DNA from 2 places in the Lactococcus sp. S64 genome. Region 1 is predicted to be linked to the other one. Evidence: predicted binding sites of a transcription regulator. Region 1 holds the regulator's gene; the other holds the start of a gene.
What was found. The regulator CtsR, encoded in region 1, represses protease genes until heat stress. The targets are predictions, from matches to a motif close to TTGGTCAAAAAAGGTCAAANA.

Region 1 (16,154 bases):
TCAACGGGTTGATCAAATGATGCGTGAGGGCTTATTAGATGAAGCTAGAACTTTGTATGAGCAAGCACCAGAAGTTCAAGCGGCAAAAGGGATTGGTTATAAAGAATTTTTCCCTTATTTTTCAGGGGACATTAGTTTGGAAGAAGCTGTTGAGTTGGTCAAAAGAAATTCAAGACGCTATGCCAAGCGACAATTGACTTGGTTTAAAAATAGAATGTCTGTCGAATTTGAAGATGTTTTTTCAAAAAATTATCCTGAACCAATTTTTGATAAAGTCACTCAGTTTTTGAACTGACGCATTTTCTTAAAAATGTTATAATGAAAAAGATTGAAAAAAGGGCTTTACAAGTAAATTTTATTAAAAATGGAGAGAAAAAATGACTGATAAAAAATGGATTGATTTGGGAATGAAATATGGTGGCTTCATGGCTCAAGACCATATCTTTTTAGAAAATAGATTAGCTACCTTAACCGATGTAAAAGATAAAAGACTTTTGGTGACTCCACCAGCATCAGTTTTAAATGCTTATTTTGCTGAACTTTATCAAAAACGCTCACCGAAAGATGCAACAGATTATTTCTTTGAACTTTCTAAAGCTTTTGATATTTTTGAAGAAAATCCAGATTTTCAACTTGAAGGAAAAAATGGTTATGAAAATTTCAGATTTATTCGACTCAATCTTTCTGGAAAATCATTTGGTTTTTCATATAAAAATGACGCAGAAGAAGCAATTATTTTCAGTGAATTTCCGGTAAAAGTGACAGCCGAATTGATGTTTGAAATTGCACAGATTTTCCCGCATTATCTATTAGTGGAAGAAGACGGAAAATTGACAATGAAACCTGCTCAATTTCAAAGTGAATTTGAGAAAGTGAAAGACCTAACAGCATTAACAGAACAAGCAGAAAATGGGGAATATATTCGCTTAGCCGGCTATAATATTGAGGATTTATTAGAACAAGCCGAAGAAATTGGCTTCTTAAGTCCTTTATGCTTTGGGCGTGACGGACGTAAACACTTTATCTATATTACAAAAGGTTTTTAATCGTTAGTTAATAAACTATCAAAAAAATTGCATTTCTCTTTGATAAGTGATAGACTATGTGAAAACGGTTACTGGCGATGCTGTCAGTAATTAATAAGACTGAATTTTTCATAATTACTGACAGAAAAGTTTGTCAGTAACTTTTGGTCAAATATAAGGAGGAACTTTTATGATTTTTATTCCACTCGTTGTTTTAGCAATTATCCTGCTCATTTTAATCTTTAGTTTGAGTACAATTGTATTTGTTGTTAAACAACAAACTGTTGCAATTGTTGAACGTTTTGGGAAGTATCAATTTACTGCAAACCCTGGTTTTCATTTGAAACTTCCTTGGGGAATTGATCGGATTGCTGCTCGAGTTCAATTGCGCTTATTACAAACAGAGATGACAGTTGAAACTAAAACTGCGGATAATGTTTTTGTTACGATGAATATTGCAACGCAATATCGAGTAAACGAACAATCCATCAAAGATGCATACTATAAGTTAATGAATCCAGGTGAACAAATTAAGGCTTATATTGAAGATGCCCTTCGTTCAGCAGTACCAAAATTGACTTTGGATGATGTTTTTGAGAAAAAAGATGAAATCGCTCTTGAAGTTCAAAAAACAGTTGCTGAAGAAATGCAAACTTACGGTTATATTATCGTAAAAACATTGATTACTAAAGTAGAACCTGATGCTGAAGTTAAGCAATCTATGAATGAAATCAATGCGGCACAACGTAAACAAGATGCCAGCCAAATGTTGGCAAATGCTAATAAAATTCAAGTTGTAACTGCCGCTGAAGCAGAAGCTGAAAAAGACCGTCTGCATGGGGTAGGGATTGCTGAACAACGTAAGGCTATTGTTGACGGTTTGGCTCAACAAATTACCGAAATCAAAAAGCTTGGTGTGGCGCTTGATGAAGAACAAATTATGGCGATTTTGTTAACTAACCAATATTTAGATACCTTGAATCAATTTGCTGCAGGTGGAAATTCAACCATTTTCCTTCCAAGCGGAGCTGAAGGAGCAGAAAGTTTAAGGACTCAGATTTTATCAGCCATTAAAGCAGGTAAATAAAGTAAAAATGGAAAGCTATCGATGGATAGCTTTTTTTATTATAGCAAGCTTCTTCTTGCAATTTTTTTTGAAATTAGGTAGAATAAAGTGATTGTAGCGCGTCCGTAGTGTAATGGATATCACGTAAGATTCCGGTTCTTGAGATGGGGGTTCGATTCCCTCCGGACGCATTTAATTAAGTAAATAAACCGCTCGGTTGAGCGGCTTTTATTGTTTTTGTGCTAAACATGTGCCAATGACTGCGTTTTATAGAATCCTAAATATGTTATAATAAGATATTGACTCGAAGGTAAAATGACTAGGTTTTAAATTTAAAAAATAGTTAGAATGAAACCGAGAGTTTTTTGATATTATCATTTTACAGGAGGGCTTTTATGAATCAAGAGAAATTTATTAAGTATTTAAGTTGGGTAGCGACTGGGATGTCGGTAATGATGTATGTGTCATATCTTCCGCAAATTGCTAACAATCTTAGTGGAATGAAAGGAAATCCTATTCAGCCCCTTGTTGCTGCAATTAATTGTACACTTTGGGTCACTTATGGAATTGGCAAAAAGCCTAGAGATTTAGCTTTGGCAACGGCAAACTTTCCAGGTATAATTTTTGGATTGGTCACATTTTTTACTGCCCTTTGATGATGAAAAAAATGATTAATTGGGCATGTGTGTGGCCATTATCAGAGATAAATAAATAATAAATTTAAAAAAAATAAAAAAATTACAGCTGAGACTAGAAATTTCAGAAAGTCTGTGTTATAATATATTTCGTCGTGAAAATGACGCTTTAAGCATGACTCGTTAGCTCAGTTGGTAGAGCATTTGACTTTTAATCAAAGGGTCGCTGGTTCGAGCCCAGCACGGGTCACTAATTTATTGAAGAAAAGATTGTGGGGAAGTTTCACAATCTTTTCTTGTTTTGGAAAATAATTCTCATTTTTGAGAAAATAAAGTTTTAATTTGCCTTAAGGTGAGTTGAAACTGATGGAGGTTCAATGGAAATCCAATTTTTAGGGACTGGGGCTGGTCAGCCTTCTAAATCAAGAAACACTCAGGCAATTGCCTTGAAAATGCTTGATGAGCGTAATGAAATTTGGCTTTTTGACTGTGGTGAAGCAACGCAACATCAAATTTTAAATACGACAATTAAGCCACGAAAAATTACTAAGATTTTTATTACACATTTACATGGGGATCATATTTTTGGCTTGCCTGGTTTTTTGTCTAGTAGAAGTTTTCAAAGTTCAGATGAACAAACTGATTTGGAGCTTTATGGCCCTGTGGGAATTAAAGATTTTGTTTTGACCGCTCTTAGAATCTCGGGTTCACGCTTAGCTTATCGTATCAATTTTCATGAAATTGATTCGGCTGGAAAAATCTTTGAAGATGATAGTTTTGAAGTCCATACAGATTTGCTTGACCATACTATTTTCTGCTTGGGTTATCGCGTCGTAGAAAAAAATCGAATAGGTGAACTCGATGCCAATGCTTTAAAAGAAGCTGGGCTTCCTTTCGGACCCCTTTTTGGTAAAATAAAAAAAGGTGAGATTGTTCAGTACGAAGGAAAAACTTTCGATCCTAAAGATTATATCGGAGCGGATAAAGCTGGTAAAATAGTCACGATTTTAGGCGATACAAGAAAATCGAATGTTGCAGTACGCTTAGCTTATGGAGCAGACTTATTGGTTCATGAGGCAACTTATGAAGCAAATGAAAGTAAAATGGCAAAAGCACATGGTCATTCAACGACTAAACAAGCAGCAGACGTCGCCAAAGAAGCCGGAGTTAATCGATTGTTATTGACTCATATTAGTGCACGCTATGTTGGACCTTTGGTTGGACAATTGGTGCGTGAGGCACAAACTGTTCATTCCAACACTTTTGTGGTTAAGGATTTTTACGAGGAAAAAATTGGTTAGAAATATTGTAATTACAGGTGCAACTGGTGATATTGCTAAAGAAATTGTCAAATCTTTATCTAAAGAAAATGACCATTTAATTTTGGTTTCACGTAGCCGTAAGGCTCTGATTGAACGCTATGGTCAGCTTGAAAATGTTACATTACTGACCAATGATGAACTTTTGACTAATGAACAATCTTTTGTTGTGGATATTTTGATTAATAATGCTGGTTTTGGTATTTTTAAAGAATTCACTGAACTTACTGATGGGGAAATTACAGAACAGTTTGTCATTAATACGTTAATGCCAATCCAGTTGACCAGATTATTAGAACCGAAAGTTCAATTGATTAATATTGCTTCAATTGCTGGAAAGTTACCAACAGGTAAATCATCAATTTATGCTGCCTCTAAGGCGGCTTTGATTACATTTTCAGATGCTTTGCGTATGGAAAATCCACAATTAATTGTGACAACTGTGAATACTGGACCTGTAAAAACCAAATTTCACAAAGATAATGGAGATTATCTGGAAAAAGTGGGGAAAAATGCAATTTCAGCATCTAAAGTTGCTGACAAAGTTGTGAATAACTTGGGAAAAAGGAAAAGAGAAATCAATTTACCTTGGACTTTATCCACAGCGGCCAAATTGCGAGCTATTTTTCCTTCGCTTTTTGATTTTATATCTGCCAAATTTTTTAATTTCAAATAGAATTTTTTTACTGACAGAAGCTTAATGCTATTTGTGTCAGTAAATTATAGAAAAGTTTAGGATTTTATTAAATAAAAGAAAAATAATCTCTAAACTTAGCCATTTTTTTCGAGTAATTTATGCTAAAATAATTGAATTGAGCATAGAAAAGATAAAGAGAATTAAAATGATAAAAGCAAAATATGATTGGAAAGTGGCTGATACAGCCATTTCCGAAGATTTTCTAAAGATAGCGAAAAAACATAAATTAGATGAATTGACAAGTCGCGTGCTTTATCAAAGAGGAATTCATGCAGAAGCTGAAATTGAGCAATTTTTAAAGCCAAGTTTAGAAAATTTACATGACCCTTTTCTACTTCATGATATGGAAAAAGCAACAGGGCGTATTTTATCAGCAATTGAGCAAGGTGAAAATATCTTAATTTATGGTGACTATGATGCTGACGGAATGACTGCAGCATCAGTCATGAAGTCAGCTCTGGATGAATTAGGAGCTGAGGCTCAAGTTTATTTACCCAATCGTTTTACTGACGGTTACGGGCCAAATCTTGACGTTTATCAGTACTATATTAAGAATGAAAATATCAATCTTATTATTACTGTAGATAATGGGGTTGCTGGCTTGGAGGCAATTACCTGGGCACAGGAAAATGGAGTGGATGTAATTGTTACCGACCATCACTCAATTCCTGACCAACTTCCCCCTGCTTATGCCATTGTCCACCCCGAACATCCTGACAGTCAATATCCTTTCAAATATTTGGCAGGAGTTGGTGTCGCCTTCAAAGTCGCCTGTGCTCTTTTAGAATATGCACCCAGTGAAATGCTTGATTTAGTTGCAATTGGTACAATTGCTGACATGGTCAGTTTGACTGATGAAAACCGAATTTTAGTGGCTCATGGTCTAAAAGTTTTGGCCCAAACAGAGCGTGCCGGCCTACAAGAATTAATGAAGTATGCCGGGGTTGATTTTGATAAAATCACTGAGGAAACGGTTGGTTTTCAAATTGCTCCCCGTTTAAACGCTTTGGGACGTCTCGATGACCCAAACCCAGCCATTGAATTGCTGACAGGTTGGGATGAAGATGAAGCGCATGAAATTGCCAAAATGATTGACCAAAAAAATTCAGAGCGAAAAGAAATTGTGGAAAAAATTCACAATGAAGCTCTGAGTATGCTGACAGATGAACCTGTTCAGATTTTATATCATAAGGACTGGCATAAAGGTGTCTTAGGAATTGTTGCGGGTCGCTTGCTAGAAGCCATACATAAGCCAGTAATCATGCTGGCCCAAGAAGATGGGATTTTGCGTGGGTCTGCTCGGTCAATCGAAAATTTTGATATTTTCAAGGCATTAAATGCCCATCGTGAACTTTTTATTGCTTTTGGTGGTCATAAACAAGCCGCAGGGATGACTTTAAGTCTGGAAAACGTAGAAGCAGTTAAAAAGGCGATGATTGATTATATCGTGGACAATCATTTAGATATGTCTAAAAAAAGTGCCTTAGAAGTTGCTGACCGTTGCCACTTAGACGATATTTCGCTCTCAACAATCACTAATTTAGCAAAATTGGCTCCCTTTGGCATGGATAATCCTAAGCCTCGATTTTTAATCGAAGATTATAAGGTGATTCAAAGCCGAAGTATGGGGAAAGACAATGCTCATCTTAAATTAAAAATTCAGGAAGAAAAGCAACAAATTGATGCCGTTTATTTCCAACATGGTTCAGAAGAATTGGAATTCGAACAGGCACAAACAAAATTAGTCGCAACACTTTCAAGTAATAGTTGGAATGGAAATACGAGTCTTCAATTAATGATTGAAGATGCTGATTCAGTTGGTGTCGAACTTCTTGATATAAGAAGTAAACAAATTCCTATCCCAAAAGAGGCTAATATTTTTTCTCAAAATCAGCTAAAACATGGTATAATGGAAGATGTGCTTGTCATCGAAGAGACACCTGGAGATTTAGCAGGTTTGTCAGTATTAAAAGAAGCTGTCAGTAAAGCAGCGTCGGATGATTTTAAAATGATTTATTTTAAAAATAAAATCACTGATAGCTATTATTTAACAGGAAGTGGAACACGAGAAGAATTTGCAAGACTTTATAAAGCAATTTATCAATTTCCAGAATTTGATATTCGCTATAAATTAAAATCACTTGCGGATTATTTGAAAATCCCTCATCTCTTGCTTGTCAAGATGATAAAAATCTTTGAGGAACTTGAATTTGTCAGCATTGACAATGGCTTAATGACCGTTAATAAGACGGCCGATAAACGCGAAATTTCTGAGAGTACAATTTATCAAGAACTAGAAAAAATTGTAAAAATGCAAGAACTTTTTGCTTTAGCACCCGTCAAAGAAATTTATCAAAATTTATTAGAAAAATAATTTCGTTTTTATAAAAAGTTACTGACGAAATCAGCTATACTCATAATAATAAAGCTGTCAGTAAAAATAACGAACTTATGTTAGAAAAAAGGAGCACTGACAATTCTGTCAGTAACAAAAACATGGAATTAAAAGACTATATTGCAACAATTGAAAACTATCCTAAAGAAGGCGTAGTTTTTCGCGACATCAGCCCTTTGATGGCAGACGGAAATGCCTATAACTATGCTGCTACCGAAATTGTTCAGTATGCAAGAGATAAAGAAATAGATATGGTTGTAGGTCCAGAAGCACGTGGTTTCATCATTGGATGTCCAGTTGCTTTTGCACTTGGTGTAGGATTTGCCCCAGTTCGTAAGCCTGGTAAATTACCTCGTGAAGTCATTGAAGCAACTTACGAAAAAGAATACGGAACAGACACACTCACAATGCATTCAGATAGCATCAAACCAGGACAACGTGTCTTGATTGTTGATGATTTGCTTGCAACTGGTGGAACAATTGCCGCTACAATTGAACTTGTTGAAAAAATGGGTGGAATTGTTGTCGGATGTGCGTTCCTTATCGAACTTGATGAACTTAAAGGTCGCGAAAAAATCGGAGATTACGATTATAAAGTTCTAATGCACTATTAATTTCTTTACTGTCGGTAGCCAATAAATGTTATTAGTATTCTTTTGATAAAAACAAGAGAGTATAGTTAAGCTAAAAGCAAGTAAACAGAGGTTTTTTGGCGTAAAATATTGACAGCAAGCTAATTTTGATATACACTATAAAAAGAAAATCCACATAGCGTTCGTTTTTTAGGAAATGAGCCTATATTTTATATTAGGAAAAGAGAGAGTAAAAACTTGAAAATTACAGCCTTAGAAGGACAAAAAATCTCAGAACTTTCAATGATTGAAGTTGCTCATGCTTTATTGGAGCAAAATGGCAAAGAAATGCAATTCTCTGAAATCATCAGAGCGATTCAAGATTATTTGGAAAAATCAGATGATGAAATTAAAGCTAGTATTTCTCGTTTTTATACAGAAATCAATACAGACGGAAGTTTCATTCCATTAGGAAATAATATCTGGGCACTTCGTTCATGGTACGCCATTGATGAGATTGACGAAGAAGTTATCGCTCTTGATGAAATTGAAGACGAAGAAGAAGAAAAACCAGCTAAAAAACGTAAAAAAGTCAATGCTTTTGGTATCGAAGACGAAATCGATCCAGAAGATGAAGAAGGCGCAAAAGAAACAACTGAAGAAGACATGTCATACGATACTCAAGCAGAAGACGAAGATAAAGATGACGTCGCTGCTTATGACGCAGAACTTGCGGAAGTTGAACTTGATAATGTAGATGAAGAAGTTGACATCGATGTAGAAGACGATGAAGATGATTCAGACGATACTGATGAAGACTAAAACACATAAAAAGTGAGGCATCAGCCTCACTTTTATGAATATTCTCTTTTTATTTGTAAAAAATTAAAAGAACGGTTACAATTAGGAAAAGTAAAATTTTATTATTGAGCGAAAGCTAATCATAAGGAGAAAAAATTTGGTGGACAAAGAAACAACTGAATTTTCTCGAGGAAGTTTTAAAGAAAAAATACTTCGCCAACTTGAAGAAAATGCAGCGAAACAAGCAGAAACTAAGTTCCCAGACCCTGAAGATTTCGAACGTCCCAGCAGGAGCGACTCAGAAGAACCTGAGCGAAAAATCGAACCAAGGAAAGTTGATCTTGAACCTTTCAAACTTCCCGTCTTTGATTTTCCAGCAGCGGATGAAAACGAAGAAGAACCTTTTGTAGAAAATGAAAACCTTCCAGAAGAAGGCGATTCATTGCGTCAAAATTTAGATGGAGTGGTTTCTGAGGAAATTCAAAGCCAAGATATTCCTCCTCAATTTTCAAGAAGTGAACCAAAAGTTCAAGATGAAAAAATTGAACAAGAACAATTTTTGGAAAAAAAAGAATCAGAAAAAATGGTTAAACATCAACCTTCAAGAAGAACCAATAGTCCTTCTAAAAAAACTTCTTTGAGCAAGAAAAACAAGAATAAGAACAAAAATAAGAAAAAGAAAAAAGTAACAGCAGGAAAAATCATTGCTGTGATTGTTGTTCTTTTAGTTTTAGTTGTTGGAGGAACTGGTTGGTATGGCTATAACTTTGTAAAATCTGGCATTCAACCTCTGGATTCTAAGAATGCAACAGCTAAGTCAATCAATATTCCTGCTGGTTCAAGTAGTAAGCAAATTGGTGAAATTTTGCAAAGACAATCCATTATTAAAAATGGAATGGTTTTTCAGTATTATACAAAATTTAAAAATTATTCAGAGTTTAAAAGCGGCTATTATAATCTTGCACCAAACATGAGCTTATCTACGATTGCTAGCAAACTTGAAGAAGGCGGAACAGAAAAACCTGTTGCTCCAACTTTAGGTAAAATTTTAGTTCCTGAAGGCTATACGCTAACACAAATTGCTAAAGCTGTGACAGTTAATAGTGGAAGCAATGAAAAGAATGCAAAAACGCCATTTTCTGAAGCAGACTTCATGAAAACCGTTCAAGACCCAACCTTTATCGCTAAAATGGTTAAGGCTTATCCTAAACTGTTCGCAAGCTTGCCAACAAAAGATTCAGGAATCAAATATCAGTTAGAAGGTTACTTGTTCCCAGCGACTTATGATTACACAAAATCATCGACAGTTGAATCAGTCATTGAAAATATGATTCAAGCAGCCAATACTCAACTCACTCCTTACTATGATACAATCGCTCAAAAGAATTTGACTGTCAATGAAGTTTTGAGTTTAGCAGCTTTGGTTGAAAAAGAAGCCAACAATGATGATGACCGACGCAACGTTGCTGGAACCTTCTATAATCGTATGAATGCTGGAATGACTTTGGGTTCTAATCTGTCAATTCTTTATGCCGAAGGTAAACTTGGTGAAAAAACAAGTCTTTCAGAGGATGCTAATATTGACACCAACCTAGATTCGCCATATAATTTGTACACAAATACTGGATTTGGCCCTGGCCCTGTTGATAGTCCAAGTTTGTCATCTATTAAAGCGGTACTTGATCCTGCTCAAAATGACTACTTCTATTTTGTTGCTGATGTGACAACAGGAAAAGTTTATTTTGCGAAAACATTAGCTGAACAAAATGCAAATGTTCAAAAATATGTGAATGATAAGATAAGTAGCTAAGCTATCATTAATTTAGATTTGATTAAAAGAGAAAAAAGTTTATAAAAAAGGAAAGAAATATAATGGAAAAAACATTCCCAATGACCCAAGAAGGGCTTGATAAATTAAAATTAGAACTTGAAAATTTAAAACTTGTGAAACGTCCAGAAGTCATTGACCGTATCAAAGTTGCTCGTAGCTATGGTGACCTTTCAGAAAACTCAGAGTACGAAGCAGCTAAAGATGAACAAGCCTTTATCGAAGGACGTATTTCAACTGTTGAAACAATGATTCGTTATGCTGAAATTGTTGATAACGCAAAAATTGCTAAAGACGAAGTAGCACTTGGTAAAAACGTAACTTTTGTTGAAGTTGGCGAAACTGACGAAGAATCTTATCAAATTGTTGGTACTGCTGAAGCTGACCCATTTTCAGGAAAAATTTCTAATGAATCACCAATTGCTCGAGTTTTGATTGGTAAAAAAATTGGAGACATCGTAAATGTACCACTTCCAGTTGGCGAAATGACAGTTAAAATTGTAAAAGTTGACTAATTATTTTAGAATATAATAAGTAAAAAAGCCGTCAGTAACGGTTTTTTTATTTTTCAACGCTTAAGTCTGTCAGTAAGTTAAAATTGCTATTTTTGGTAAAAATAATATTTTTCAGGTATAATAGTCAGTAATAGTCAAAGATTATTTAGAAAATGGATGAAAGAAAGGATGGAGCGATGGCAGGTCAAAAAAATACATCAGATATTATCGAAGCTTATCTGAGAAAGCTTTTAGAAGAAGCACAAGTCATTGAAATTAAACGAGCGGACTTAGCCAATCAATTTGATGTCGTGCCGAGTCAGATTAATTATGTGATAAAAACACGATTTACGGCCTCAAAAGGCTTTGATGTGGAATCAAAACGTGGTGGCGGTGGATACATCAAAATTGTGAAGTATCAATATTCTGCTCGTCATGAATTCTTAACGGCTCTTTACCAGAAAGTTCCAGCTAATCTCTCAAGTAAAGCTGCCCATGATATCGTTCAACTTCTCTTTGATGAGAAAGTACTGACAGAACGTGAGGGAAATCTACTTTTGTTAGTCATTACTGACGGAGCCATTAGTCCCTTTACTCGTGGTATAATGATGAAAAGTATAATAAACAGATTGGACCGTGACGATGAAATTTGAAAATATAAAATATACACCAACGCTTGACCGAATTTTAGAAAAAGCGGAAGAGTATGCTCACCAATATCAATATGGCACCATTGAAAGTGCTCATTTACTAGCTGCAATGGCAACGACCTCAGGCTCAATTGCTTACAGCCTCCTTGCTGGAATGAATGTTGATTCTTCTGACTTACTGATTGATTTAGAGGATTTATCAAGTCATGTTAAGGTCAAACGTTCAACTTTACGTTTTTCACCTCGTGCAGAAGAAGTGATGACTGCGGCAAGTTTTTTAGCAATTCATAATAACTCAGAAGCCGTTGGAACAGAACACCTGCTTTATGCCCTACTTCAAGTAGAAGATGGATTTGGTCTTCAACTTCTAAAATTACAAAAAATCAATATTGTATCTTTGCGAAAAGAGCTTGAGAAAAGAACTGGACTCAAAGTTCCAGAAAGTAAAAAAGCTGTGACTCCAATGTCAAAACGTAAGGTGGCAAAGGGAGTTGCAGAAAATTCAACGACGCCAACGTTAGACTCTGTATCCTCAGATTTAACCGAAGAAGCTCGCTTGGGTAAACTTGACCCAATGATTGGACGAGAAGCTGAAATTGACCGTTTGATTCATATTCTCAGCCGCAGAACAAAAAATAATCCTGTCTTAGTTGGAGAGCCCGGTGTTGGGAAATCAGCAATTATTGAAGGTTTGGCCCAAAGAATTGTCAATGGTCAAGTTCCAATTGGTTTGATGAATAGTCGAATTATGGCCTTGAATATGGCGACTGTTGTTGCTGGGACAAAATTTAGAGGTGAATTTGAGGATCGTTTGACAGCTATTGTTGAAGAAGTTAGCAGTGATCCAGATGTCATTATTTTCATTGATGAATTACACACAATCATCGGTGCTGGTGGCGGTATGGATTCTGTCAATGATGCCGCAAATATTTTGAAACCAGCGCTTGCTCGTGGTGATTTTCAAATGGTCGGAGCAACAACCTATCATGAATATCAAAAATATATTGAAAAAGATGAAGCTTTAGAACGCCGTTTGGCGAGAATAAATGTTGATGAGCCAAGTCCAGATGAAGCGATTGCTATTTTGCAAGGCTTACGTGAAAAATTTGAAGACTATCATCAAGTGAAATTTACTGACCAAGCCATTAAAAGTGCTGTAATGCTCAGTGTTCGTTATATGACTAGCCGAAAATTGCCTGACAAAGCCATTGATTTACTTGATGAAGCTGCAGCAGCAGTGAAAATTTCTGTCAAAAATCAACAAACAAAACGTCTTGATTTAGAAAAAGAATTAGCGGAAGCTCAAGAAGAATTATCAGAAGCTGTCATTAAACTTGATATCAAAGCGTCTCGTACAAAAGAAAAAGCAGTTGAAAAAATTGCTGACAAGATTTATAAATTCTCAGTAAAAGAAGATAAACGTCAAGAAGTTACTGACCAAGCTGTTGTTGCTGTTGCCTCAACACTGACAGGTGTTCCAATCACACAAATGACTAAGTCTGAAAGTGATCGTTTAATCAATCTTGAAAAAGAATTACATAAACGAGTTGTTGGACAAGAAGAAGCTATTTCTGCCGTTTCAAGAGCCATTCGTCGGGCACGTTCCGGTGTTGCTGACAGCTGTCGTCCAATGGGTTCTTTCATGTTCCTTGGACCAACAGGGGTCGGTAAAACCGAACTTGCTAAAGCACTGGCTGACAGTGTGTTTGGTAGTGAAGATAATATGATTCGTGTTGACATGAGTGAATTCATGGAAAAACATTCGACTTCACGCTTGATTGGAGCTCCTCCAGGGTATGTAGGTTATGATGAGGGTGGTCAATTGACAGAACGCGTTCGTAATAAACCTTATTCTGTTGTTCTTTTAGATGAAGTCGAAAAAGCTCATCCTGACGTTTTCAACATCATGTTGCAAATTCTAGATGATGGCTTTGTGACTGATACTAAAGGTCGTAAAGTTGATTTCAGAAATACAATTATTATCATGACTTCAAACTTGGGAGCGACTGCTCTTCGTGATGATAAGACAGTTGGTTTTGGCGCTAAAAATATCACAGCTGATTATTCAGCCATGAAATCAAGAATATTAGAAGAGCTTAAACGTCATTATCGTCCTGAGTTTCTTAATCGAATTGATGAAAATATTGTTTTCCACTCATTGGAAAGTCAAGAGATTGAACAAATTGTTAAAATTATGAGTAAATCTTTGATTAAACGTCTGGCAGAACAAGATATTCATGTTAAACTCACACCGTCAGCGGTGAAATTAATTGCTGAGGTAGGTTTTGACCCAGAATATGGTGCACGTCCGCTCCGCAAGGCTCTTCAAAAAGAAGTTGAAGACCTTTTAAGTGAACAATTGCTCTCTGGTGAAATCAAAGCAGGTAATCATGTTTCAATTGGGGCATCTAATAAAAAAATTAAAATCGCTCAAATTGTTTGAGATGAAAGCTGTTTCATGTTATAATTAAATTAGAAATAAAGGAAAGGACAGTTCGAAAAGATTCAGAAGTCCTGAAAATTCCAAAAGTTTAAGGGCTTCATTGAAACAAAAAGAACTGTTGAAGAGGTACTCTTATGATCAAATTTAATATCCGTGGCGAAAACGTCGAAGTGACTGATGCAATCCGCGCTTATGTTGAAGATAAAATCGGAAAACTTGATAAATATTTCAACGATGGTCATGAAGTAACAGCCTATGTTAATCTTAAAGTTTACAGCGAAAAACGAGCTAAAGTTGAAGTAACTCTTCCAGCTAAAAATGTCACTTTACGTGCAGAAGATACTTCACAAGATATGTATTCTTCAATTGATTTTGTTGAAGAAAAACTCGAACGTCAAATTCGTAAATATAAGACACGTATGAACCGTAAACCACGCAATGCTGTCCCAACAGGACAAGCTTTTGGCGATGAGTTTGCACCATTAGAAAAAGCCGATGAAGTTGCTGAGGATCACGTAGATATTGTACGTACTAAACATGTTGCTTTAAAACCAATGGATGCCGAAGAAGCAGTGCTTCAGATGGATATGTTGGGACATGATTTCTACGTCTTTACAGATGCTGATAGTAACGGAACCCATGTCGTTTACCGTCGTACAGATGGTCGTTATGGTTTAATTGAAACAGAATAAAAAAATAAGGATAGATTTTTCTATCCTTTTTTATTAATGTTCAGATAAAAAATCAAAATGTAAGCGCAAAACCTTTTGAAGTTTAGCTTTGCGAAGATTTTCACTTGAAAAATCTTTCAAAAAATAGTAAAATCAAAGATGTATTAAGAGTGCAGACGCACTTAAAAATAATAAGGAGACTAAAATGTCAATTATTACTGATATTTATGCTCGCGAAGTCCTTGACTCACGCGGTAACCCAACACTTGAAGTTGAAGTTTACACTGAAGACGGTGCATTCGGTCGCGGTATGGTACCTTCAGGTGCTTCTACTGGTGAACATGAAGCGGTTGAACTTCGTGATGGCGACAAATCTCGCTACAACGGACTTGGTACTCAAAAAGCTGTTGACAACGTAAACAACATCATCGCTGAAGCTATCATCGGTTATGAAGTTACTGACCAACAAGCTATTGACCGTGCAATGATCGCTCTTGACGGTACTGAAAACAAAGGTAAATTGGGAGCTAACGCTATCCTTGGTGTTTCTATCGCTGCTGCTCGTGCTGCTGCTGATGAACTTGGTGTTCCACTTTACAACTACCTTGGCGGATTCAACGCTAAAGTATTGCCAACTCCAATGATGAACATCATCAATGGTGGTTCTCACTCAGACGCTCCAATCGCTTTCCAAGAATTCATGATCGTACCAGTTGGTGCACCTACATTCAAAGAAGCGCTTCGTTGGGGTGCTGAAATCTTCCACGCTCTTAAGAAAATTCTTAAAGCTCGTGGACTTGAAACAGCTGTCGGTGACGAAGGTGGATTCGCTCCTAAATTCGACGGAACTGAAGACGGTGTAGAAACTATCCTTAAAGCAATCGAAGCAGCTGGTTACAAAGCTGGTGAAGATGGCGTTATGATCGGTTTCGACTGTGCATCATCAGAATTCTACGAAAACGGTGTTTACGACTACACTAAATTCGAAGGTGAAGGCGGTAAAAAACTTTCAGCTTCTGAACAAGTTGACTACCTTGAAGAACTCGTTTCTAAATACCCAATCATCACTATTGAAGATGGTATGGACGAAAACGACTGGGATGGATGGAAAATCCTTACTGAACGTCTTGGTAAAAAAGTTCAACTCGTTGGTGACGACTTCTTCGTTACAAACACTAAATACCTTGAACGTGGTATCCGTGAAAATGCTTCAAACGCTATCTTGATCAAAGTTAACCAAATCGGTACTTTGACAGAAACTTTCGAAGCTATTGAAATGGCTAAAGAAGCTGGTTTCACAGCAATCGTTTCTCACCGTTCTGGTGAAACTGAAGATTCAACAATCTCAGATATCGCTGTTGCAACTAATGCTGGTCAAATCAAAACTGGTTCACTTTCACGTACAGACCGTATGGCTAAATACAACCAATTGCTTCGTATCGAAGACCAATTGGCTGAAGTGGCTCAATACAAAGGTCTTAAAGCATTCTACAACCTTAAAAAATAAGGTTTACCAACGAATGATTTAGATTTAATCCTTCTCTTTATTTAGAGAAGG
Region 2 (16,154 bases), on a different contig from region 1:
GGCGGATATTTTTCTTTTTGCTTAAGACTTCCAAGGCTTCTTTGCTATAAGAGGGTGCGATAATAATTTCAAGGAAAATCTTACTCATTTTTTGCGCAGTTGCCAAAGTTACTTCTCGATTTAAAACGATAATTCCACCGAAAATTGAAACTGGGTCTGCTTCATAGGCATAATCCCAAGCTTTTTCGATATCCGTTGCTGTTCCAATCCCACATGGATTCATATGTTTGAGGGCTACAACTGTTGGTTCTTCAAAATCTCTTGCAATTTGTAAAGCAGCATCTGCATCACGAACATTGTTATAGCTTAGTTCTTTACCATGAATTTGCTTACTTTGGGCAATTGAATAAGTCGTAGGTATTCCTGACTCATAAAAATCTGCATTTTGTTGCGGATTTTCACCATAACGCATTCCCTGTTTAAGGTCGTAAGTCAAGGTTAATTTTTCTGGTTTTACATTTTCTACTGGAAATTCTTCTGTCAAATATTGTGCAATTAAAGCATCATAACTTGCAGTGTGGCGAAATACTTTTGCTGCAAGTTGCTGACGAAAACTTAAACTTGTTTCACCTTTTACTGACAGCTCTGTCAGTACTTTTTCATAATCATTTGGGTCACAAACGACTGTGACTGACGCATGGTTTTTAGCTGCTGAACGCAACATTGAAGGACCACCAATATCAATCTTCTCAATCATTTCTGCTTGACTGCCCCCAGCAAGCAAAGTTTCTTTGAAAGGATATAAGTTTACAACAACCAAATCAATTGGAGAAATATGATGTTCTGTCATTGATTTCATGTGACTTTCCAAGTCTCTACGTCCAAGAAGGGCTCCATGAATTAGTGGATGCAATGTTTTAAGGCGCCCATCCATCATTTCTGGAAATCCTGTTACTTCATCAATTGCAATATTCGGAATTTCTTCTTGGTCCAGAACGGCTTTCGTTCCACCCGTTGAGATAATTTCCCAACCTAATTCTCGAATTTCCTTAGCAAATTCTACAATACCTTCTTTGTCTGAAACACTGATAAGTGCACGTTTTGACATGATTTCCTCCAAGTTTTCTGCTGACAATTCTGCAAGTCAAGATTTTTTCTTATAAAAGAACTGACAGAACTGTCAGTAAATATTTATCATGTCTTTATTTTACATTTATCGTTTGGAAATAAAAAGCACCAGTTTTAAAACTGGGCTTTTTTTATTATAATTGTTCGGAAATTACTTTTAGTCTTTAATTAAAAACTCTTCATTGAAAATTCCAATATATGGCAACTGGCGGTAACGTTCGGCATAATCAATTCCATAGCCCACAATAAAGGCATCCGGTACTTCAAAGCCAACATAATCAGCGTCAATATCAACTTTACGACCACTTGGTTTATCTAATAAAGAGATAATTTTTACTGAATGTGCTTGACGCCCTGTCAGCAATTTTTTAAGATAGAGCAAAGTATTTCCAGTGTCAATGATATCTTCAACAATCAAAATATCACGTCCATGAGCCACGGTTGATAAATCTTTCAAAATTCTAACTTCTCCAGAAGATGAAATCCCATAACCATAACTGGTAACATCCATAAAATCAACTTCAGCATCAATTGATAATTCTTTAAGCAAATCAACCGTAAACATGATTGACCCTTTTAATATTCCCACAACAAGTGGATTTTTTCCCTCATAATCGCGTGAAACAACTTCCGCAAGCTCTTTGACACGTTCGGCAATTTGTTCTCTGGTAAATAAAACTTCTTTTAAATGTGGATGCATTTTTCTCTCCAATTTTTTTCACAATATGTTTCTATTTTAGACTTTTTTAGAGAGAAGAAAAAGACCAGAAGTCTGACTTTGGTCTTTTTTAGCTTACAACGTTCGGAAATAGAAAATTTTCAAAACTATAATTTTCTTAATCAACTTTAATAACTCCCAAATCCAACATCGTTTGTGCCGTTTGAATAATCGCTGCTTCACCTGAACGTGGTTTCCAGCCTAAAAGTTTAACTGATTTTTCATTTGAACAAGCTGTGTTTTGCCCCAAAAATGTAGCTGGCATCGCCAAACTTTTATCAAATCGAGCTAAAATTTTGACTAAAAAATCGGGAATTACCTGAGTAGATACTTTTTTAGCTTTTGTACCAAATTCCTTTTTCAAAAACTCAGCTTGCTTTTTGTAAGTAATATTTTGGCCTGAAGTTGCAATGAAACGCTGACCAATCGCTTCATTTTTTTCAAGAGCTAGCAAATGTAAATCAGCAACATCACGAACGTCAACATAATCAAATGCTAAATTTAAAAGTCTGGGCATTTTACCTTCAAACATATTTTTTATAGCCGCACTAGAATGTGAAAAATCATTTCCAAGAATTGGACCCATAACAGCTGTAGGTAAAACCGATGCTCCTTCAATACCATAAGCTTCTGCAAGTTTCCAAAACTCCATTTCCGCCATCGTTTTAGAACGTTGGTAGGCATTAATTGGAGCATCAAGATTTGTCCAATCTTTCTCTGTGAAGATTTCTGGATGATCCTTATGCCCCGCTAAAACTGCTCCCGATGCTGAGGTCAAAACCACTCGTTTAACTCCTGCTTTCTTGGCTGCTTTCATCACAAACTTCACTCCATCTACAGCCATTTTCACCATTAAATCATCAGCGTCAGGACGTTGCAAAGGTGTTGGTGAAGCCACATGAATCACAGAATCAACACCAGTCATGGCTTGACTCCATCCTTCTTCTTTTGTCAAATCAGTTTGGACAAAATCTAAATCTGTAAAATCTGAAATTCCGCCTTGTGCCATCATTTTTTTCACTTCTTCTTGTCGAGACATCGTCCGCAATGTCGCCCGTACTCGATAGCCTTTTTTCAATAAAGCAATCATGATAAACATAGCAATATATCCAGAACCACCTGTTACAAGAATTGTTTTTTTATTTGTATTTGTCATTTAATTTTTTCCTCTGTTTTTCTTAATTCACATCTGTTACACTTGAAACTTATGTAAAATTATTGTACGATAGAAGTGTAAAAAATACAAGCCTTTGAAAAGCTTGTGTGACACAATCAGGAGAAGTGTAATGGCAGCGACAAACTATTCCCAAACTATCAAAAACGATACAAAAGATTTTATTACTACAGCAATTTTGCAACTATTAGGAATTCAAAAAACATTTGAAAAACCGAAAAATCTTGCTCAACTCACCGTTTCAAACGTTTGTAAGAGAGCCGGAGTTAGCAGAATGGCTTTTTATCGTAACTTTGAGTCCATTGACCAGGTCATTTATCAATACTATCAGCCTCAAATTTCTCAAAGTTTTGAAATCATTCGTCAGAATGTTTCTGCCAGTTCAAAAATTGAAAACCAATTAAAATTCTTTGAAGAATTTAAAGATGACCTCTTCCTTTCTGAAAGTCAAGGTTACGAACCAATTATTCGTCAGATTTATATTGAAGAAATTGAGAAATTTTATGAAAAGACAAATGACGAATATTTCATTACTTTTGTCGCAAATGGAGTTTATGCTCTTTGGCGTAAATGGTTAATGAACGGTCAAGATAAGTCAATTGAAGAAATACATGAACTCATTAGAAAAATTGTTACAATTTAAGTAAAAATAAAAAGACACTTGCACGTGTCTTTTTAATATAAATTTATTTTTTAAGCAATTTCCTGTCCTAAATGAATCACCTCATCCAAATAACTTTGAGTTTCATCATATAGATGGTGTGTAATCATAATCACCGTCAAATCAGGATTTTCTAAAATATTTTTTTCTACAGCTAGAGCTGTTTTTTTGTCAACACTCGCCGTACTTTCATCCATCACTAAAATTGGCTTACTGCCCATTAACTCTCTAGCAACAGATACTCTTTCTTGCTGACCTCCTGATAAATTTTTATCATAAACCGTATCAAGTTTATTAAATACAAAGTCATCAGCACAAGCAATTCTAATCGACTTATCAAAGATATCTGGCGAAATTTTGCGCCCTAAAGTCAAATTTTCTTCTACTGTTTCCTTAAAAAGATAGGGAAATTGCATAATCACACTCATCACACGAGGCAAAGATTTTCGATTAATTCCTTTGTAATCTTTTCCGTCTAATAAAATTTCTCCTTCATAGTCTTGCTTATTCCCAACCAACAAATTAATCAAGGTTGATTTTCCACTTCCACTATCTCCAATAATCGCGTATTTTTTTCCTTTTTCAATGACAATTTCTGGATACTCAATTTTTTGCCCATCAGGAAATGCAACAGCCAGATTTTTTAATTCTAATTTACTTTCAAAAGCTGTCACTTCTTCTCCGTCAGTAACTTTTGATTCGTCAGTAATTTTTCCATATTTCTCTAGCAGCTTTCCAGTTGCATTGAGCAATATTAAACTATTTGCTACACTTTTTGAGTAATTAGTTACTGTCCCTGACAAATTTCCGACACTCATGACAACACCAATGCCAATTTGCCCATTCATGATAAGAAAACCAGCAACAGCTAAAATCAAAAACTGCCCTAACATACTTGTCCCTAATAAAGAATACTGCATCCAAGCACGAGTAAAAATTAATTTCACATTCGCCGTAGCTAATTGATTAAATTTCCCCATGGTTCGCTCTTGCATAAGACCCAATTGTTTATTATGATAAAGCACTTCATAACCACGCAAGTAATCCGTAGATGTCGCTAAGGCATCATTTGCAAGCTCCGACACTTGTTCCGTATCTCGTTCCACTGATTGTTTAAACATTTTTGGAAAATAGAACAAAAGTGCTCCAACCAAAAGGGTTGTCAAAAGCAATACCCAGTGGAAAAAGATAATAGCAATTCCTGAGAATAGCATCGCAACAATTCCCGTATAAACAAAATAAATCTGGTGGAAACCATTATCATAAAGTAGTTTTGTATCATTATTTAACCACGAGTTATAATCTTCCTTACTATTTTTTTCAAAATCAGAATAAGAAATTTCCGTCAGAGGCTCAATGATATCCCGGCGTACAGCATTAAGCTGTTTTTGTATGGCAATTTCTTTCCAAACATCACGCGCTCCTTGAACAAAACTATCGACCATCCAAAGGATAATATCAATAGCTAACCATAAGAAAAATTGATTCATCTCTTTTGCAATCAAAGAATTGAGCACATTTGCTAAAAAGACCGAACTCAAAACCGCAAGAGCAATATCAATCGTGATAAGTAAGAAAACCATAAAATTTTCAAATTTGAATTCTTTAAGATACTTTACCATTTTTCCTTCTCTTATTTTACTTAAGATTATGTTACCACTACATTTTAGCATTTAAATTTCAAAAGTAAATAGCGCTTACAAAAGTATTTTAGATGTTTTATTTTCTTAAAAGAACTGAAAATTTTCTCTTATTTTTATTAAGCTAAAACGTAAGAAAAAAACTTCATCATTGCTGATGAAGTATAATTTGGCGAACGACTTCTGGATAGAGCTTGTGCTCTGCTTCATGAACAGAACGCTCATAGACTTCTAAATCTTCGTGATAAGCGAGCGAGATTTGAGCAATCAATTCCCCAGTATCAACACCCTCATCAACATAATGAATACTGATTCCCAACCCCTTTTTTGCCTCATGTGATTCTTCAATCGCATGAGGTGAACCAGCAAAATCCGGAAGATAAGAAGGGTGAACATTGATTATCTTTCCTTTATATTTTGATAACACCGTCGCACCAATAATTTTCATGTAGCCCGCCAAGAGAATTAAATCAATTTCTTGATCTTTTAAAATTTCCACCAAGGCCTTTTCATAATCCACTTTTGAAGAAAATTCTTTTAACTCAAAACTTGCCTTTGCCACCCCTAATCGCTCAGCACGTTCAAGTACATAAGCATCATGATGGTCTGAAAAAACAAATTTCACTTGGTCTGGAAATTGTTCAGCTAGTGTTTGAAAGTTTGAGCCATTTCCTGATGCAAATACTGCAATTTTCATGCTATCCCCTATTCTCAATGAAAAAAATTTATTTTTTAATCACTACTGCTGAATCTTGTCTTTTGACCATTTTACCAATTTCAAATACATTCAACTCTTTTTTGAGAGTTTCGGCATTTTCAGGAGCAACAGCGATTACCATTCCAATTCCCATATTGAAAATTTCATACATTTCTTCATGTTTGATATCCCCATATTTTTCAAGAGCTTTGAAAATTGGTAAAATATCCCAAGAACCTTCAACAATTTCAGCCGACAAGCTATTTCCGAACATTCTTGGTAAATTCTCATGGAATCCTCCGCCTGTAATATGAGCAATCCCTTTTATTTTATTTTGTTTAATCAAGGGTAAAAGCTCTTTGACATAGATTTTTGTCGGAGTTAAAAGAGTATCAATCAAAGATTGGTCAAGTTCAGGCAACGATTCATTCAAATCAAAGTCAGCAAAAACTTTCCGAACCAAAGAGTATCCGTTAGAATGAATCCCAGATGAGGCAAGACCAAGCAAAACATCGCCCGCTTCCACATCTTTTTCGCCATCAATTAATTGTGATTTTTCAGCCACACCCACAGCAAAACCAGCTAAATCGTAATCATCTTCATCATACATTCCGGGCATTTCAGCTGTTTCTCCACCAATCAGCGCTGCTCCTGCTTGCAAGCAACCTTCGGCCACTCCAGCCACAACTTGCTCCAATTTTTCAGGAATATTTTTCCCTGTGGCAATATAATCCAAAAAATACAGTGGTTCAGCCCCAGCAGCAATAATATCATTGACGCACATGGCTACGCAATCAATCCCAATCGTGTCATGTTTGTCTGCTTGAATGGCTAACATCAATTTAGTTCCCACACCATCTGTCCCTGAAATCAATACAGGCTCTTTGACATCAAGCACGGATAAATCAAAACTTCCACCAAAACCACCCAGTGCCCCAAGCACACCCAAACGTTCGGTTTTAGCCACATGCTTCTTAATACGAGAAACCACCTCATATCCTGCTTCTACATCTACCCCAGATTTTGCATACGCATTCTCAGACACTGTCATTCTCCATTTTCTGATTTATTTTATTCTACTTCCATGTTAAATGATTTTCAAACATAAAAAAAGTTCCAGCGGGTAGTACTGAAACTTTTCGATTGAATCGTTCGGAAATAACAAATTATTTCAACTGTAACTGTCTATCAAATATAAAAAACCGCCAGCATCAGCTAACGGTTTTTTTCTATTTATTCAGCAATCGTTTGAATATCAAAGTCAATCTTGTTATCTATAAGTGTTACAATAACTTTTGATTTTGGTGGAATTTTTCCTCCGATAATCAGCTTAGCTAATGGATTTTCGATGACTTTTGTCAAATAACGTTTGAGTGGACGTGCACCATAAGCTGGTTCATAAGCATTTTCGGCAATCCAAACTTTTACTTCTTCACTCAACTCAAGTTGAACATCCATTTCTTCAAGACGATGTGAAAGTTGGCTAGTCATTTTAACGATAATATTCTTAATATCCTCAAGTGCCAATGGTTTGAAAAGAATGGTATCATCAATTCGATTTAGAAATTCTGGTTTGAAATGTGCCCGAAGTTGAGCCATCACGTTTTCAGTTGTTTCTTCAGAAATTTCACCATTTTCTCCAACATTATCAAGCAAATATTGAGAACCGACATTTGAAGTCATAATCAACACTGTGTTCTTAAAGTCAACGAGAACACCTTTAGAGTCAGTCAAACGGCCGTCATCCAAAACTTGCAACAAGATATTGAAGACATCTGGATGTGCTTTTTCGATTTCATCAAGCAAGATGATTGTATAAGGATTACGACGAACGGCTTCAGTCAATTGGCCTCCTTCATCGTAACCGACATATCCCGGAGGTGCTCCGACTAACCGAGAAACTGAGTGTTTTTCCATATATTCACTCATGTCAATCCGAACCATATGTTCTTCTGAATCAAAGAGATTTTCAGCCAAAGCTTTCGCGAGTTCGGTCTTACCTACCCCAGTTGGACCGAGGAAGAGGAATGAGCCAAGTGGACGATTAGGGTCTTGAATTCCTGCACGCGCACGAATAATGGCATCAGATACGGCTTCAACAGCTTCATCTTGTCCAACGACCCTTTGATGCAGTGTTTCTGGCAAGTGAAGTAATTTTTCACGTTCACCTTCAACCAATTTGGTAATTGGAATACCTGTCATGCGTCCAACCACTTCGGCGATTTGTTCTTCAGTGACTGATTCTTGAACTAAGGATAAATCATCTGATTTTGCTTTTTCTTCAATAGCTTTGAGTTCTTTTTCAATTTCAGGAATTTTACCATAACGAAGGGCTGCTGCTTTTTCTAAGTTTCCTTCATTTTGAGCTTCTTCCAATTCGTGGCGAGCATGTTCTAATTCATTTCGTTTTTCAGAAATATTGCCCACTTCTTTTTTCTCAGCTTCCCATTGAGCTTTGAGTTGATTATTTTCTTCTCGAAGTTCAGCAATTTCACCACGTATAATTTCAAGACGTTTCTTAGAAGCATCATCTCGTTCTTTTTTGAGGGCCGCTTCTTCAATTTCTAATTGCATCAAGCGACGATTAGCTTGGTCAAGTTCAGTTGGGAGTGAATTCATTTCTACACGAATTGTTGCACTGGCTTCATCAACCAAGTCAATGGCTTTATCTGGTAAAAATCGGTCAGTAATATAACGATTTGAAAGGGTTGCTGCTGCGACTAAAGCATTATCATGAATGGTCACTCCATGGTGAATTTCAAAACGTTCTTTTAGACCACGCAAGATTGAAATTGTATCTTCAACAGTAGGTTCAGTAACCAATACCTTTTGGAAACGACGTTCAAGTGCTTTATCTGTTTCCATGTATTTACGATATTCATCCAAGGTAGTTGCCCCAATCAAATGGAGTTCACCACGTGCAAGCATTGGTTTTAAAAGGTTCCCAGCGTCCATTGAACCTTCTGTTTTACCTGCACCAACAATCGTATGAAGTTCATCAATAAAGAGGATAATTTGTCCATCTGATTTTTTCACTTCATTAAGGACTGCTTTCAAACGTTCTTCAAATTCACCACGATATTTCGCTCCTGCAATCAGGGCACCCATATCAAGTGAAAAGATTGTTTTATCTTTCAGATTTTCAGGAACGTCTTTTCTGACAATCCTTTGTGCCAATCCTTCAACAATGGCTGTTTTACCAACCCCAGGTTCACCAATAAGAACGGGGTTATTTTTTGTTTTACGAGAAAGCACTCGAATGACATCACGAATTTCTTCATCACGTCCAATGACAGGATCTTGTTTACCTGATTTAACTTGAGCAACGAGATCTACCCCATATTTTTCAAGTGCTTTGTATGTTTCTTCTGCATTTTGACTGGTCACTTTATCACCTCCGCGTAATTTTTCAATTGCAGCTTGCGCTTTTGCTTTTGTTAGTCCATGGCTAACCAAATAACTGGTCAATGGATTTTGTTTTAATTCAAAGAGGGCAAGGAGAATAATCTCGGTTGATAAGTATTCATCGCCCATTTTTTGCGCAATTTTGTCTGCTTCAGTAAATATTTGGAACAAATCTGGACTTAGGTTTTGACCATAAGTAATATTTGAACCTTCTACTGAATTAATTTTGTCAATTTCTTTTTCAATTAAATTTGTAAAGTCATCTAGGTCAATCCCTAAATCTTTATAAAAGTTCGCCCCAAAACTATTAGGTTGAACAAAAATTCGCCATAAATGTGGAACTTCAATCACTTGGTGATGACGAACTTGCGCAATTTGTTGCGCTGAACCAAGTGCTTCTTGCATCGTTGTTGTCATTTTTTCGATGTCCATAAAAACACCTCATTTCGATTTCATAGTTAGTAGTGATTATTATCTTTTTCTCACTACATTCTAATTATAATACTTTGGTCAGTAATGGTCAAACTTTTTGATTCGTTATTTATAAAAAATTATTTACACTTTTTAAATGAATTATTTGTGTACTAATCATAGTGAAGCTGTCTTTTTAATACACTTTGCCTTATAATGGATTTAGATGTCAAAATAGAAAAGATAGGAGAAAAATGACTCAACAACTAAATTCTTTGGGAAAGTCTGCCCTCTTAATATTAAGTAATACAATTATTGTCCTTCCATTCATGATTTTTATTCAAATTGCAAAAGGAACCTCGCTTCTTGCCCTCCTTCCTTTTTTGCTCTTTTATACTTTCAGAATGACTGGCGTATTCTTTATAAGGGGAATAAAAACAAGAATCAACAGCTATAGTCTTTTAAAAATTTCATTGTATGCCGGTTTACTTGGTTGCTTGTTAGGATTTATGGGTTCTTTCTACTTTCCTTTCTATACTTTATCCGGAATTCTTTTAGGAGTGAGTGCAGCTTGGTTGCCGATGTCAAACACTTCGGTAAATTATTATCTAAAAAATACTAACCAGCTTATCAAAGGAAAAACCTTAGTTAGCTTACTTTTGTTTTTAGCACTTGGCTTTTCTTTTGTCTTATCCCCTTCTCTAAAATATCCCCTGTTCTTTGTCTTCTATGGAATAGTTTATCTTCTCTCCTTCCAATTAGTTGGAAATTTGGACAATTACAAAGTTGATCCAAATGATTTAGAAAAAGCTTCATATAAATATCTTATTTTATTTGCTTTATTTTTTGTTTGCCTCTTTCTATTACGTTCAAGTCGATTACTTGCCAATAGTTTAGAATTTGATTATTTCATTTTCGGATTTTTCTTTTTGGTCACCCTCTACATTGTCGCTACGAATTTTTTCAAAAATAAAATTCAAAGAAATATCCCTCGTAAATTATCATATTTGACAGCTATTAATGGGGCAGTGGGAAATTATTTATTTCTTTTTTGTTCTTTGTATGTCGCTGGTTTTTATGGTCATCAGCATTTATTTTTACAGTTTTATCTTCCTTATGTTTTAGGAATTGTCTTTGCCTCTAAGGTCAAAAATTTACTTGGAAATAATGTCAAAACCTACTCTTTAATCGGCATTTTTCTAGGTTTACTTTTGATTGTTTTTAGTCCTCTATTTGCTCTAGGTTTATTCCTTACTAGCTTATTCAAAGGAAGTTTAAATTCAAGCTTAACTCAAGACTATGAAAGTACTGTTAATATCGTTGAAGATAAACGGATCTGGGTAAAATATACCATTCAAAATATCGGAAGTATTCTTCACCAATTTTTGTTAATGCTTTTAGGTTCACTCATCATCATGAAAAATGGCTTATCTATCAAGACCTTGTTCGTCATTACTTCAACTCCTATTCCTACAGCTCGAAGTATTGAACTAATGAAATCATGGAATCTTATTGCTACGTCATTGATTATCTTAATTATCATCGCCTATCTTATTTATCCAAAAATAGTTCCACTTCTTAAAAAATCAAAGTAAATTAGAAAAACTCATGTCTAAACATGAGTTTTTTATTTAATACGAGAGGTCAGTGAACTTTCTTTTCCTTCGATAATTTTATGAATCTCTTTAGCAAATTGACTTCGTTTAATTGGACGATAACTTTTTAAGAAAGAAAAAATTGGAATTTTTATGAGTGGCTCCAATAGGCGTGCTGGAAAATAACTGCTTTTTCGTGAAGCATCATAGACAATTCCTGGAAAAACAGAAACAAATCTTGATTTCAAACGTTTTTGACCATAAGCCTCCACTTCTTTTTTAGCTTTCATATAGTCATTCATAAAAAAAGGACCATCATTTGCCGAAATAAAAAGACATTGATTTTCTGAGTTAACTATTGTATCAATAATTATTTTTGCTGGTTGAATACTATTTTTTTCATAAGTTGTTCCCTTTGATTTACTTGGAAATAGAATTCCTACCGCATCAATCACCCAATCTGATTTTTGTAAAAGTTCTTGCCAATCACCGGTTTCATTTAGATTAGCGGAATGATAGATGACTGGCTCAACTAGATTATCTTTAGATTTACCATTTCTTGATAAACTGTGTAATTCATAATCCACAGCTTGAGCAAGCTCTTTGAAAATACCTTGGCCAACTAGTCCTGTTCCTCCAACTATTGTAATAATCATTTGCTCACCTCACTTGCTTTTATTTCTTATCCTAACATATTAAAAGGAGTAATTTAAAATAATCGCTTTAGAATTTAGCTAAAAAAACTAGAGTGAGTCCTCTAGTTTTTCATTTCACGCTATTTTTCGCTAACGATTCCAAATAGTCAGCTTCATAATCATAAAGCGGCGTTGGATATTCGCCATCAAAATATGACAAGCAAAGTTTATCATGACCAATCGCCTCGACAAGTCCTGTCTGGCTGAGATAGGTCAGACTATCTGCTCCGATAGCTTCTCTGATTTCATCAGTCGTGTGTGTAGCTGCGATGAGTTCGTCACGATCTTGAATATCAATGCCATAAAAACATGGATATTTGAGAGCGGGACTGGCGATTGCCACATGAACTTCAGCGGCGCCTGCGTCTTTGAGGAGTTTGACAATGCGACGGCTGGTTGTCCCACGCACAATACTATCATCAACCATAATGACGCGTTTTCCTTCTACAACACCTCGAACAGCACTCAATTTCATGCGAACGCCTTGTTCACGAAGTTCTTGAGTCGGTTGAATGAAAGTTCTTGCCACATACTGATTTTTAATCAGGCCCATTTCGTAAGGCAAGCCAGATTCTTCAGCGTAGCCTGAAGCAGCACTGAGTGATGAATTAGGAACACCGATGACAATATCAGCATCAATTTGGGCTTCCTGGGCTAAAATTTTTCCTGAACGTTTTCTGGCAGTATGAACATTAACTCCAGCGATATTACTGTCAGGACGGGCAAAATAGATGTATTCCATTGAACAAATGGTCATGTTGGTGCTGTCAGTAAATTGGTCCACATGAATGCCGTCATCATTAATTTCAATAATTTCACCGGGTTGAACATCTTGAATCCAAGTGGCGCCAACGACATCAAAAGCACAAGTTTCTGAGGCTACAACAAGTGCACCGTTGCTCATTTTACCGATTGAGAGTGGTCGAAATCCATTAGGGTCAAGGGCTGCGACAATTGAATTTTCAGTCATAATGAGATAGGCAAAGCCACCTTTGACCGTATTGAGCGCTTCTTTGACTCTGCCCATAAATTCTGGATGATGACTACGACGAATCAAGTGCATGAGGATTTCTGTGTCTGAATTACTGGAGAAGATTGCCCCAGATTTTTCAAGTTCACAGCGCAATGATTGGGCGTTGGTTAAATTTCCATTGTGGGCAAGCCCAAGTGCTCCATCATGAAATTCAAACTGGAAAGGCTGAATATTATTGATATTTGCTGAACCAGCCGTGGCATAACGGACGTGACCGATGGTTACTGAGCCTGTCAGCTCTTCCAAATCTTTTTCATCACGGAAAACTTCTGTGACCAGACCCAGACCACGATGACGATTGAGTTTGCCATTATTATTGACCAAAATCCCTGCCCCTTCTTGCCCACGATGTTGGAGAGCATGAAGTCCAAAATAGGTCAGGCGAGCGGCATCAGGATGTCCCCAAACACCGAAAAGTCCACATTCTTCATTTAAATGAGATCGTTCGTCATCTGGATGTTGTTGCCACCAACTATTTTCATTGGACGAATTCTTCCCCAGCACTCTTAAATCAAGCGTCTGTTCTTTGCCAAACATAATTTTTTCCCTCTATCGATTCTTTTATTATATTTTAATTCTATCTATATTGTTTGGAAATAAAAAGTCCTAATAGGACTTTTTTAATTTTTTCAAGTTAATTGTTCGGAAAAATCATTTCCAATAATCTTCTTCTCCAAAATCAAGATGCTTGGCATCTTCTTTATATTTTTCAAATTCGGCAAGAGCTTCTTCAAAAACTTGTTTAGAAAGTTGGTAAGCATCTTTGCCCATAAGATAGTGCATTGGTGGATTTTCAAGTTTGGAAACTTTGATAAATGCTTTGGCTGCCGATGCTGGATTCCCTACCTGAGTGCCAGAATATGAATTTAGATGTTCAAGCAGTTTATGCGCCTTTTCATAATCTGAAAACTTATCTGGAGCACTCTCTTTGGAACGCCCTGCCCAATCTGTCCGAAAAGAACCAGGTTCAATATTTGTCACAAAAATCCCTAAAGGTTCAACTTCTTTTCGGAGCGTTTGAAAAAGTCCCTCCATAGCAAATTTTGTAGCATGATAATAAGAAAGGTTTTCAGTTGTTGTCAGTCCACCACGGGATACCGTATTTAGAATACGCCCCGATTTTTGTTTACGCATATAGGGTAGAACCGCTAAGGTCATATCATTCGCTCCCCAGAAGTTTGTGTCCATCATCTTACGCACTGCTGATTGATCAGATTCTTCCATGACACCAAAATAGCCAAATCCTGCATTGTTAACCAGAACATCAATTCGTCCAAACTTAGCGATTGTTTCAGCAACAGCTTTTTGAATAGAATCTCCTTTCGTCACATCAAGACTTATTTTTAAAATATTTTCTTTGTCAGGAAGCTCTGACAAAGTTGATAATTGCCGAGCAGTAGCAACTACTTTATAGTCTTGAGCAATTAATTCTTCAACCAAAGCTCTACCAAAACCCGTTGAACTTCCAGTAACAAGCCATACTTCATCTTTTTGCATTTTGAAACCCTCTTTCGATTAAATATAACAAAATTATACTTCTTTGTTTCTTTAGTGTAAAGTAAATGATTTTTATTAATTTTAAGTAAAAAAAGACATCTATATCAACTTTTATTTCATCAGAGCTGGCAACGCACCTTCATAAATGCTGACAGCTTCGTCAGTAGAAATAGAAAGTTCATTCATTTCCAAAATTCCGCTGTCAGTAACTTTTCCGATTACTTCGCCACTGACCGAACTTTCTGTCAGTAATTTTTCAAAAGCAGCTTGATTTTCTGGTGAAATTGAGAGTACAAAGCGACCTTGCGTTTCTGAGAATAATTGGGCATTGGTTAAATCAACTTTCACATCAACGCCTAAGCCATTTGCAAAAGCAGATTCAGCCAAGGCAACCGCTAACCCTCCTTCTGCCAAATCATGTGCTGAGCTGACCAATCCGTCAGTAATTGCTTTTAAAACAAAATCTTGATTGATTTTTTCAGTTTCTAAATCAAAATCAATTCTGCCAGAAATTTCTCCTGTCAGCATTTTTTGAAGTTCAGAACCTGAAAAATCATCAAAGGTTTGACCAACCAAAACAATCAAATCACCCGCTTTTTTAAATTCTTGAGTCGTAATATTTTTTACATTCTCAATCAAACCAACCATTCCAATCATCGGCGTAGGTAAAATAGCTGAACCGTTTGTTTCATTGTAAAGACTAACATTTCCTGAAATAACCGGTGTATCAAGAGCCAAACAAGAACGTGAAATTCCGTCAGCCGCCGTTGTTAATTCCCAAAATTGTTCTGGTTTTTCCGGATTTCCAAAGTTCAAACAGTCAGTAATCGCAAGCGGTTTTCCACCAGAGGCCACGATATTACGAGCCGCTTCAGCAACTGCGATTGCTCCTCCTTTTTCTGGATCAAGATAGAGGTAGCGAGCGTTACAGTCTGTTGTCATCGCAAGTGCTTTGTTAGTTCCACGCACTCGTAAAACTGCGCTATCTGAGCCTGGTGCAACAACAGTGTTGGTCATCACGCGCGAATCATAAGTTTCATAAATTGATTTCTTGCTAGCAATTGTCGGTTGAGCCAAAAGTTTTTTGAAAATTTCACTGACCGCGCTGTCTGTAATTTCTGGAAGATATTTTTCGCTGTCAGTAAATTTTTGAATTCGCTCAGGAACTTTTGCCTCACGATAATAAGTCGGGGCATCTTCCGCCAATGAATCAACTGGAACATGAGCAACCATTTGCCCTTTATGATAAAGCGTATAAAAACCATCATCAGTCACTTGCCCAATATTCACAGCATCAAGGTCGTATTTTTTAAATAAATCAATAATTTCTTGTTCATGTCCTTTTTTGACACAAAGCACCATACGCTCTTGTGACTCAGACAACATCATCTCATAAGGAATCATTTCTGTTTCACGCTGAGGCACATTATCCAAGTTAAGACGCAGGCCTGACCCAGCTTTTGAAGCCATTTCTGATGTAGATGAAACCAATCCAGCTGCTCCCATATCTTGAATTCCAACTAAAATATCGCCATGATTTTGAATGACTTCAATACAAGC

Region 2: the regulator CtsR is predicted to act here: its motif matches at 9,870-9,890, upstream of clpB (ATP-dependent chaperone ClpB).

The regions. Positions count from the first base shown of each region.
Region 1 covers NZ_JACVUQ010000002.1:198,269-214,422, reverse strand. The annotation lists gene miaA (tRNA (adenosine(37)-N6)-dimethylallyltransferase MiaA) at 1-295, shown strand, start outside; gene IAE51_RS03405 (hypothetical protein) at 378-1,046, shown strand; gene IAE51_RS03400 (SPFH domain-containing protein) at 1,216-2,112, shown strand; tRNA gene IAE51_RS03395 (tRNA-Arg) at 2,211-2,282, shown strand; gene IAE51_RS03390 (SemiSWEET family transporter) at 2,487-2,747, shown strand; tRNA gene IAE51_RS03385 (tRNA-Lys) at 2,904-2,976, shown strand; gene rnz (ribonuclease Z) at 3,104-4,027, shown strand; gene IAE51_RS03375 (SDR family oxidoreductase) at 4,020-4,721, shown strand; gene recJ (single-stranded-DNA-specific exonuclease RecJ) at 4,888-7,116, shown strand; gene IAE51_RS03365 (adenine phosphoribosyltransferase) at 7,239-7,751, shown strand; gene rpoE (DNA-directed RNA polymerase subunit delta) at 7,968-8,531, shown strand; gene mltG (endolytic transglycosylase MltG) at 8,668-10,320, shown strand; gene greA (transcription elongation factor GreA) at 10,380-10,853, shown strand; gene IAE51_RS03345 (CtsR family transcriptional regulator) at 11,030-11,485, shown strand; gene IAE51_RS03340 (ATP-dependent Clp protease ATP-binding subunit) at 11,475-13,925, shown strand; gene hpf (ribosome hibernation-promoting factor, HPF/YfiA family) at 14,060-14,617, shown strand; gene eno (surface-displayed alpha-enolase) at 14,802-16,103, shown strand.
Region 2 covers NZ_JACVUQ010000003.1:80,791-96,944, forward strand. The annotation lists gene purH (bifunctional phosphoribosylaminoimidazolecarboxamide formyltransferase/IMP cyclohydrolase) at 1-1,048, opposite strand, end outside; gene hpt (hypoxanthine phosphoribosyltransferase) at 1,226-1,768, opposite strand; gene IAE51_RS04365 (NAD-dependent epimerase/dehydratase family protein) at 1,905-2,942, opposite strand; gene IAE51_RS04370 (TetR/AcrR family transcriptional regulator) at 3,073-3,603, shown strand; gene IAE51_RS04375 (ABC transporter ATP-binding protein) at 3,654-5,243, opposite strand; gene purN (phosphoribosylglycinamide formyltransferase) at 5,410-5,958, opposite strand; gene purM (phosphoribosylformylglycinamidine cyclo-ligase) at 5,987-7,009, opposite strand; gene clpB (ATP-dependent chaperone ClpB) at 7,192-9,795, opposite strand; gene IAE51_RS04395 (hypothetical protein) at 10,029-11,369, shown strand; gene IAE51_RS04400 (NAD-dependent epimerase/dehydratase family protein) at 11,402-12,025, opposite strand; gene purF (amidophosphoribosyltransferase) at 12,135-13,634, opposite strand; gene IAE51_RS04410 (oxidoreductase) at 13,749-14,594, opposite strand; gene purL (phosphoribosylformylglycinamidine synthase subunit PurL) at 14,706-16,154, opposite strand, start outside.